Pontimicrobium sp. SW4: one gene and its partner. The protein of the gene in region 2 binds, or shares a complex with, the protein of the main gene of each other region. Links are inferred from orthologs where the notes say so. Each region holds a gene or a part of one and is shown on either strand. Other genes may lie near its edges. The genes, in order: dnaB and dnaG.

The links.
Region 1: the proteins of dnaG (region 2) and dnaB are in contact, whole or in part, in a crystal structure (PDB 2R6A), measured with the Geobacillus stearothermophilus proteins. The link is inferred for Pontimicrobium sp. SW4 from one-to-one orthologs. Residues at the interface, in WP_049624496.1 of Geobacillus stearothermophilus: Lys456, Leu457, Leu458, Pro459, Ala460, Asn463, Ala464, Leu467, Leu535, Leu536, Ile537, Ala538, Gln544, Glu545, Asp548, Tyr549, His552; in WP_033016901.1 of Geobacillus stearothermophilus: Ser13, Glu15, Ala16, Gln18, Glu91, Leu92, Asp94, Ala95, Val96, Pro97, Thr98, Ala99, Ala100, Asn101, Tyr104, Tyr105, Ile108.

The regions. Positions count from the first base shown.
Region 1 is NZ_CP157199.1:2,027,188-2,030,441, forward strand. Bases 206-3,123 are described here. They hold dnaB (replicative DNA helicase), read right to left. Parts: upstream 2,475-3,123; coding sequence 936-2,474; downstream 206-935. Other genes in these bases: ABGB03_RS09490 (asparagine synthetase B), read right to left, coding at 206-708; ABGB03_RS09500 (acetyl-CoA carboxylase carboxyltransferase subunit alpha), read right to left, coding at 2,708-3,123. Also shown: more of ABGB03_RS09490, read right to left, coding at 1-205; more of ABGB03_RS09500, read right to left, coding at 3,124-3,254. UniProt on the Escherichia coli protein: The main replicative DNA helicase, it participates in initiation and elongation during chromosome replication. Travels ahead of the DNA replisome, separating dsDNA into templates for DNA synthesis.
Region 2 is NZ_CP157199.1:2,558,265-2,561,572, reverse strand. What follows is about bases 93-3,064. They hold dnaG (DNA primase), read left to right. Parts: upstream 93-586; coding sequence 587-2,542; downstream 2,543-3,064. Other genes in these bases: ABGB03_RS11915 (response regulator transcription factor), read right to left, coding at 2,543-3,064; ABGB03_RS11925 (hypothetical protein), read left to right, coding at 93-425. In the rest of the region: more of ABGB03_RS11925, read left to right, coding at 1-92; more of ABGB03_RS11915, read right to left, coding at 3,065-3,172; nadE (NAD(+) synthase), read right to left, coding at 3,297-3,308. UniProt on the Escherichia coli protein: RNA polymerase that catalyzes the synthesis of short RNA molecules used as primers for DNA polymerase during DNA replication.

The DNA of each region.
Region 1 (3,254 bases), 530 kb from region 2 along the record:
TTTATTCTGATAATTTGCATCACTCCCATCACCATCAAACATAGGTTCACAAATATCAATTCCTTCGGCTGATAAGGCGATATCAAAACTATCCGTTGCACTACACATTGCAAACATAAAGCCTCCACCAACTACATAGTCTCTAATTTTTAGAGCGACATCTAACTTAGCTTCAGAAACTTTGCTATAGCCTAACCTAGTCGCTAATTCTTCAGCTGCCTTTTTTTCATTTATATACCAAGGTGCGCTTCTATAACTTCTGTAAAACTTTCCGTACTGTCCTGTAAAATCTTCGTGATGTAAATGCAACCAATCGTATAATACTAGTGCATCATTTAATACTTCCTCATCATAAATTGTATCGTAAGGAATTTCAGCATACGTTAACACCATAGTTACAGCATCGTCCCAAGGTTGTTTTCCATAAGGTGTATATACTGCAATTTTTGGTGCTTTTTCTAACACAACGGCTTCCATGTTTTGACTAGGACTACTAATTTCCTGTAAAATACTTTCAGCTTTAGAATCACTAATCACTTCAAAAGACACACCTCTAATTTGGCATTCTTTTCTTATTTCTTCAAAATCTGGCAATAGAAATGAGCCGCCTTTATAATTAAGTAGCCATTTTACTTTTTGCTGCTTTTCAAGTGTCCAAAAAGTAATTCCATAAGCTTTTAAATGATTTCTTTGTCCTTCGGCATCCATTGGGATAAGAATATAGGATGCATAAGAATTTGCAACCATAAATAGGAAAAATAATGAGGCAACTATCTTTTTCATTTGTACAATTTTATTTGACTATTTGGTCAAATGTAATTCGCCAATAATGAATATAGTTAGTCTAAACATTCAGAAATGGCTCATTTCATAATGGAAAGATACTTAAAAAATATTCTGAGCTAAAAGATTTAAGACAATTTTAGTTTAATCACCTAAAACGGCACATCATTATCTTCTTCACTAAGTCCAAATGCGTCATTAGGATTTTGTTTAAAATCATCTGCCTTAAAAGTATCGTCATTCGCAGCAGCATTCATTTTAGAATGAAACTCAGTGCCAAAAGGCGAATCGAAGTCATCTAAGTTATCGAACTTACCTAAGTGACCAATAAACTTTAATCGAATATTATCTAAACCACCATTTCTATGCTTTGCTACAATAAATTCTGCTTGTCCATCGGTTGGAGTACGCTCTTCATCATCCCATTCATCAATTTTATAATACTCTGGGCGGTAAATAAACGAAACAATATCTGCATCTTGCTCAATAGCACCAGACTCACGAAGGTCAGATAGTAATGGTCTTTTGCTTCCTCCACGAGTTTCAACCGCACGCGATAACTGAGACAAAGCAATCACTGGAATACTTAATTCTTTTGCCAATGCTTTTAGATTACGAGAAATCATCGATATTTCTTGTTCTCTATTTCCTCCATGTGAGCCTCCTCCTGTCATCAACTGCAAGTAATCAATCACGATCAACTTTATACCATGTTGTGACGATAAACGTCTTGCTTTGGCCCGAAGATCGAAAATAGATAATGATGGAGTATCATCAATAAACAAAGGTGCTTTTTCTAATGCTTTTACCTTTACATTAAGCTGTTCCCATTCGTGTTTTTCAAGACGACCTGTTCTTAATTTTTCCGAAGACAATCCAGTTTCAGATGAAATTAATCTTGTTATTAATTGTACTGATGCCATCTCTAACGAGAAAAAAGCAACTGGAATATTTTGATTTACAGCAATATTTCTCGCCATAGTAAGCGTTAATGCCGTTTTACCCATACCTGGACGCGCTGCTACAATGATTAAGTCGCTCTCTTGCCAACCAGAAGTTAGTTTATCTAATTTATCAAAACCAGATGGAATACCACTTAACCCTTCTTTGTTAGAAATTTCTTCAATCTTCTTTTTGGCTTGAATTACTAATTCTTGAGCGGTTTCGGAAGATTTTTTGATATTTCCCTGAGTAACTTCATAAAGCTTAGATTCAGCTTTATCTAAAAGATCGAATACATCTTTAGTCTCATCATAAGATTCTTCAATAATTTCACTTGAAATTTTTATTAAACTACGTTGAATGAATTTCTGTAAAATAATACGCGCGTGAAATTCAATATGTGCAGAAGATGATACCTTTTGTGTTAGAGAAATTAAGTAAAAATCACCTCCAACCATTTCTAGTCTACTATCTTTTTTAAGCTGACTAGATACTGTTAACAAATCTATAGGTTCGCTATTTTCAAATAATTTAAAAATGGCTTCAAAAATATATTGATGCGCTTCTTTGTAAAAAGCATCAGAACTTAAAATGTCGATAACCTCATCAACACCTTTCTTATCAATCATCATTGCTCCTAAAACAACTTCCTCTAAATCGAGGGCTTGTGGAGGGATTTTACCTTTTTCTAAGCTTATTAAAGTGCTTTTATCTACTTTATAGCCTTGAAGTTGATTAGGTTGTTTCATTAGTATTTCTATTACTTTGAGGTTTGCGAAACACTCATTTTTGGATTAATTATTCAATTTATTTACTAAAACGAAAGTAACCAAATTGTGGGCTTATTGAGCTATATAAGTTACAACATTGTTCACTACAAGTCAACATTTTAACTGTTAATAAGTTTTAAATATTGTTAATAGCGATAAAAAATCCGAAGTGATAAACTTCGGATTTAGATTATTATATGATTTGTAAGGGATTAGTCTTTATAAACACCCATTTGAGAATACTTATCCATGCGTTGTTTTACTAAATCTTTTGGTGATAAGTTTTTAAACTCATCATACGATTTTACAATAGCATCACGAACAGCAACAAATGTTGATTCTCTATCTTTATGAGCACCACCTAGCGGTTCTTTAATAATTTCATCTATCACTTTTAGACGCTTTCCGTCTTTAGCTGTTAATTTTAAAGCTTCAGCAGCTTGCTCTTTAAATTCCCAACTTCTCCACAGAATTGAAGAACAGTTTTCGGGAGAAATTACCGAATACCAAGTATTTTCAAGCATTAAAATTTTATCGCCAACACCTATTCCCAAAGCACCACCTGAAGCACCCTCTCCAATAACTATACACATAATAGGCACTTTTAAACGTGTCATTTCCAAAATATTTCTAGCAATAGCTTCTCCTTGCCCACGTTCTTCGGCTTCAAGTCCAGGATAAGCTCCAGGAGTATCAATAAACGTTACTACAGGAATTCCGAATTTTTCAGCAGATTTCATTAATCTAAGAGCTTTTCTA
Region 2 (3,308 bases):
TGTACTTTACCCAAAATGGTAATGATACCATGCTAGAAGAGTTTACTTCTGAATTAAAGAAATCAAAACTATCTATCACCAACTTAGTATTTCCTGTACATTTTGAGTTTGGACCATCAAAGCGTATAGATAGAGAAGACTATTTTAGGTACAGTACACGTAATAAATTTAAAATAGGTATTGGTGGTTATGCTGGTTTTAATATTGGCACAAGACAAAAGCTTAAGTATTCCATAGACGGTGAAAACGTTAAGGACAAAATGAAAAAAAGCTTTAATGCCACAAGTTTGGTATATGGCTTAAGCGGTTATATTGCCATTGATGATACAGCTCTGTATGTAAAATACGATATGTCACCAATATTTAAAGACCAAGCAGTAAAACAAAACAACATCTCATTTGGTGTGAGATTCGATATGGACTAATAATCACTACTTATATTTGTTTTTAAAAGGGTTCAGCTATATATTAGTCTGAACCCTTTTTTGCCGATAAATATAAACCTAACTTTTTTAAATACAGTTGTATTATATTACATTTACAGTGTCATTCCTGTATAGGCAGGAATCTATTTTAAATTAAAAATTTGATATCAAAATCCACCATAGATAAAGTATTTGAAACTGCTCGTGTAGAGGAGGTTATTGGTGATTTTGTAAACTTAAAAAAGTCTGGGAGCAACTTTAAAGGCTTAAGTCCGTTTAGTGAAGAACGCTCACCAAGTTTTATGGTGTCTCCTGTAAAGCAAATATGGAAAGATTTTTCAAGTGGAAAAGGAGGGACAGTAGTGTCTTTTTTAATGGAGCATGAACATTTTACGTATCCAGAGGCTATAAAATATTTAGCTAAAAAGTACAATATTGAAATAGAAGAAACTGAGCAAACCAACGAAGAAAAAGAAGAAGCAAGCGAACGTGAAAGTATGTATTTGGTAAGTGAATATGCCAATACCTATTTTCAAAATATGATGCATAAAACAGACATAGGTAAATCTATTGGCTTAAGTTATTTTAAAGAACGTGGTTTTACCGATGAGATTATTAAAAAATTTCAACTTGGCTATGCTTTAGATGAGTGGCAAGCATTTACAGACGAAGCTATAGAACAAGGATATCAACTTGAATATCTAGAAAAAACAGGACTTACTATTGTTAAGGAAGAAAAACAGTTTGATCGATTTAAAGGTCGTGTGATGTTTCCAATACATAGTATGTCTGGTCGTGTGTTGGGTTTTGGTGGTCGTATTTTAGGAACTAATAAAAAAGCAGCCAAATACCTTAACTCACCAGAAAGTGATATCTACCACAAAAGCAAAGTCTTGTATGGTATTTATTATGCTAAACAAAGTATTGCAAAAGAAGATAATTGTTATTTGGTAGAAGGTTATACAGATGTGATTCAGTTTTACCAAAAAGGAATTACTAATGTGGTGTCTTCATCTGGAACAGCTTTGACTTCGGAACAAATACGATTGATTAATCGTCTTACAAAAAATATTACAGTGCTTTTTGATGGTGATGCAGCTGGGATAAGAGCATCGTTAAGAGGAATAGACTTGATTCTAGAACAAGGCATGAATGTAAAGGTTTGTACCTTTCCAGATGGTGAAGATCCAGATAGTTTTGCAAAGCAGAATACCCATGAAGAACTAGCTGAATACTTAAAAACAAACGCTAAAGATTTTATAGCCTACAAAGCATCTTTGTTAATGGAAGATGCGAAGAACGACCCTGTTAAAAAAGCAGCTTTAATTAGAGATATGGTAGCAAGTATTTCTAAAATTCCAGATCGTATTCAAAAGGAAATTTACGTTCAAGAGTGTGCTAGAATTATGGATATTAGTGAAGACGTACTATTTAGCACATTGGCGCAAATTGGTAAAAAAGAACTCCAAGAGGCAAACAAATCATACAAAAAAGAGCAAAAAGCGTTTGAGGTTGTGAAATCAACAACAACCAGAAAAAAAGTAGATATTCAATACGAATTAGAAAGTAAAATTATTGAAGCCTTATTACTTTACGGAAATAAAACAGAAGAATTTGAAGATTTAGTACTAAAAGAAAACGACGAAGGAGGTTTAGGTCTTGAACCTGTGATACATGAGGCAAAAGTGTTCGAAAAAATCTATTTAGATTTACAAGAAGATGAAATGGAGTTTACTAACGATAATTTTAGAGAATTGTATTATGTATTAATAGATACCTTAAATCAAAACCCTGAATTTGCTTTAGAGAGTTTTGTGAATACAGTAGAACCGCATATAGCTAACGAAATCACACATATTCTAATGAATGATGAACGCTATAATTTACATGATTGGGAGCGTAAAAACATTTATCCAAAAGCTAAAACACATAGTATCGGACAATTAGTAAGCGAAACCATTTTAAGCTTACGTTGTTATTTAATAGATCAAAAAGTAAGCGATTTTAAACAAGAAACCATAGAAAATCCATCAAATTCTAAATCTATTTTAGAAGATGTTATGAATTACTCTAACCTAAAAATGTTACTCTCCCGGAAACTGAATCGTGTGTTATAATTAACCCAATTCCAAATGTCGTGCTTGATTAACTAAGTCAACTAAATTTGTAACATTTAGTTTTCTCATTAATCGCGCTTTGTAAGTGCTTACGGTTTTCTCATTAATATCTAACTCTTTAGCAATTTCTTTATTTCGTCTTCCAGATGAGAGAAGTTTTAAAACTTCAACTTCACGCGTAGATAATTTTTTATAAAGTTTACTTGGTTTATTACCACGTTCGTCAAAAGCCAAACGTTGTGCTAAATTATTGCTAATGTAAATACCACCATTATATACTTTTAAAATAGCATCTTTAATGGTTTGCGTACTTACTGTTTTGGTTAAATATCCGGACGCACCAGCTTTTATGGTACTAACAGCATAAATTTCTTCAGGATGTATGCTAAACATAATAACTTTTACGTCGCTGTATTCTTTTTTGAGAGTTCTTAGAGCTGTAATTCCGTTTAATTCTGGTAAATCTATTTCAGAAAGGACAACATCTACGCTGTGTTTTCCTACAAAATCAAACAATTCTTTTCCAGTAGTTACACTGCCAACCACCTGAATGTCAGGAGAGTTATCGAAAAGCATTTTTAGTCCAGTTCTAATGATAGGATGATGATCTGCAACCAATACCTTAATCATGATTAGTGTTTTTAAATTAGTAATTAGGGAAACATAACTTAACTAAGATTAAGTTTATATTTAAAATGGAGATTATTAAAGTTACAAAAAAAAAGCGTAAATTTTTATTTTTCGAGATAAAATTTTATCTCGAAGC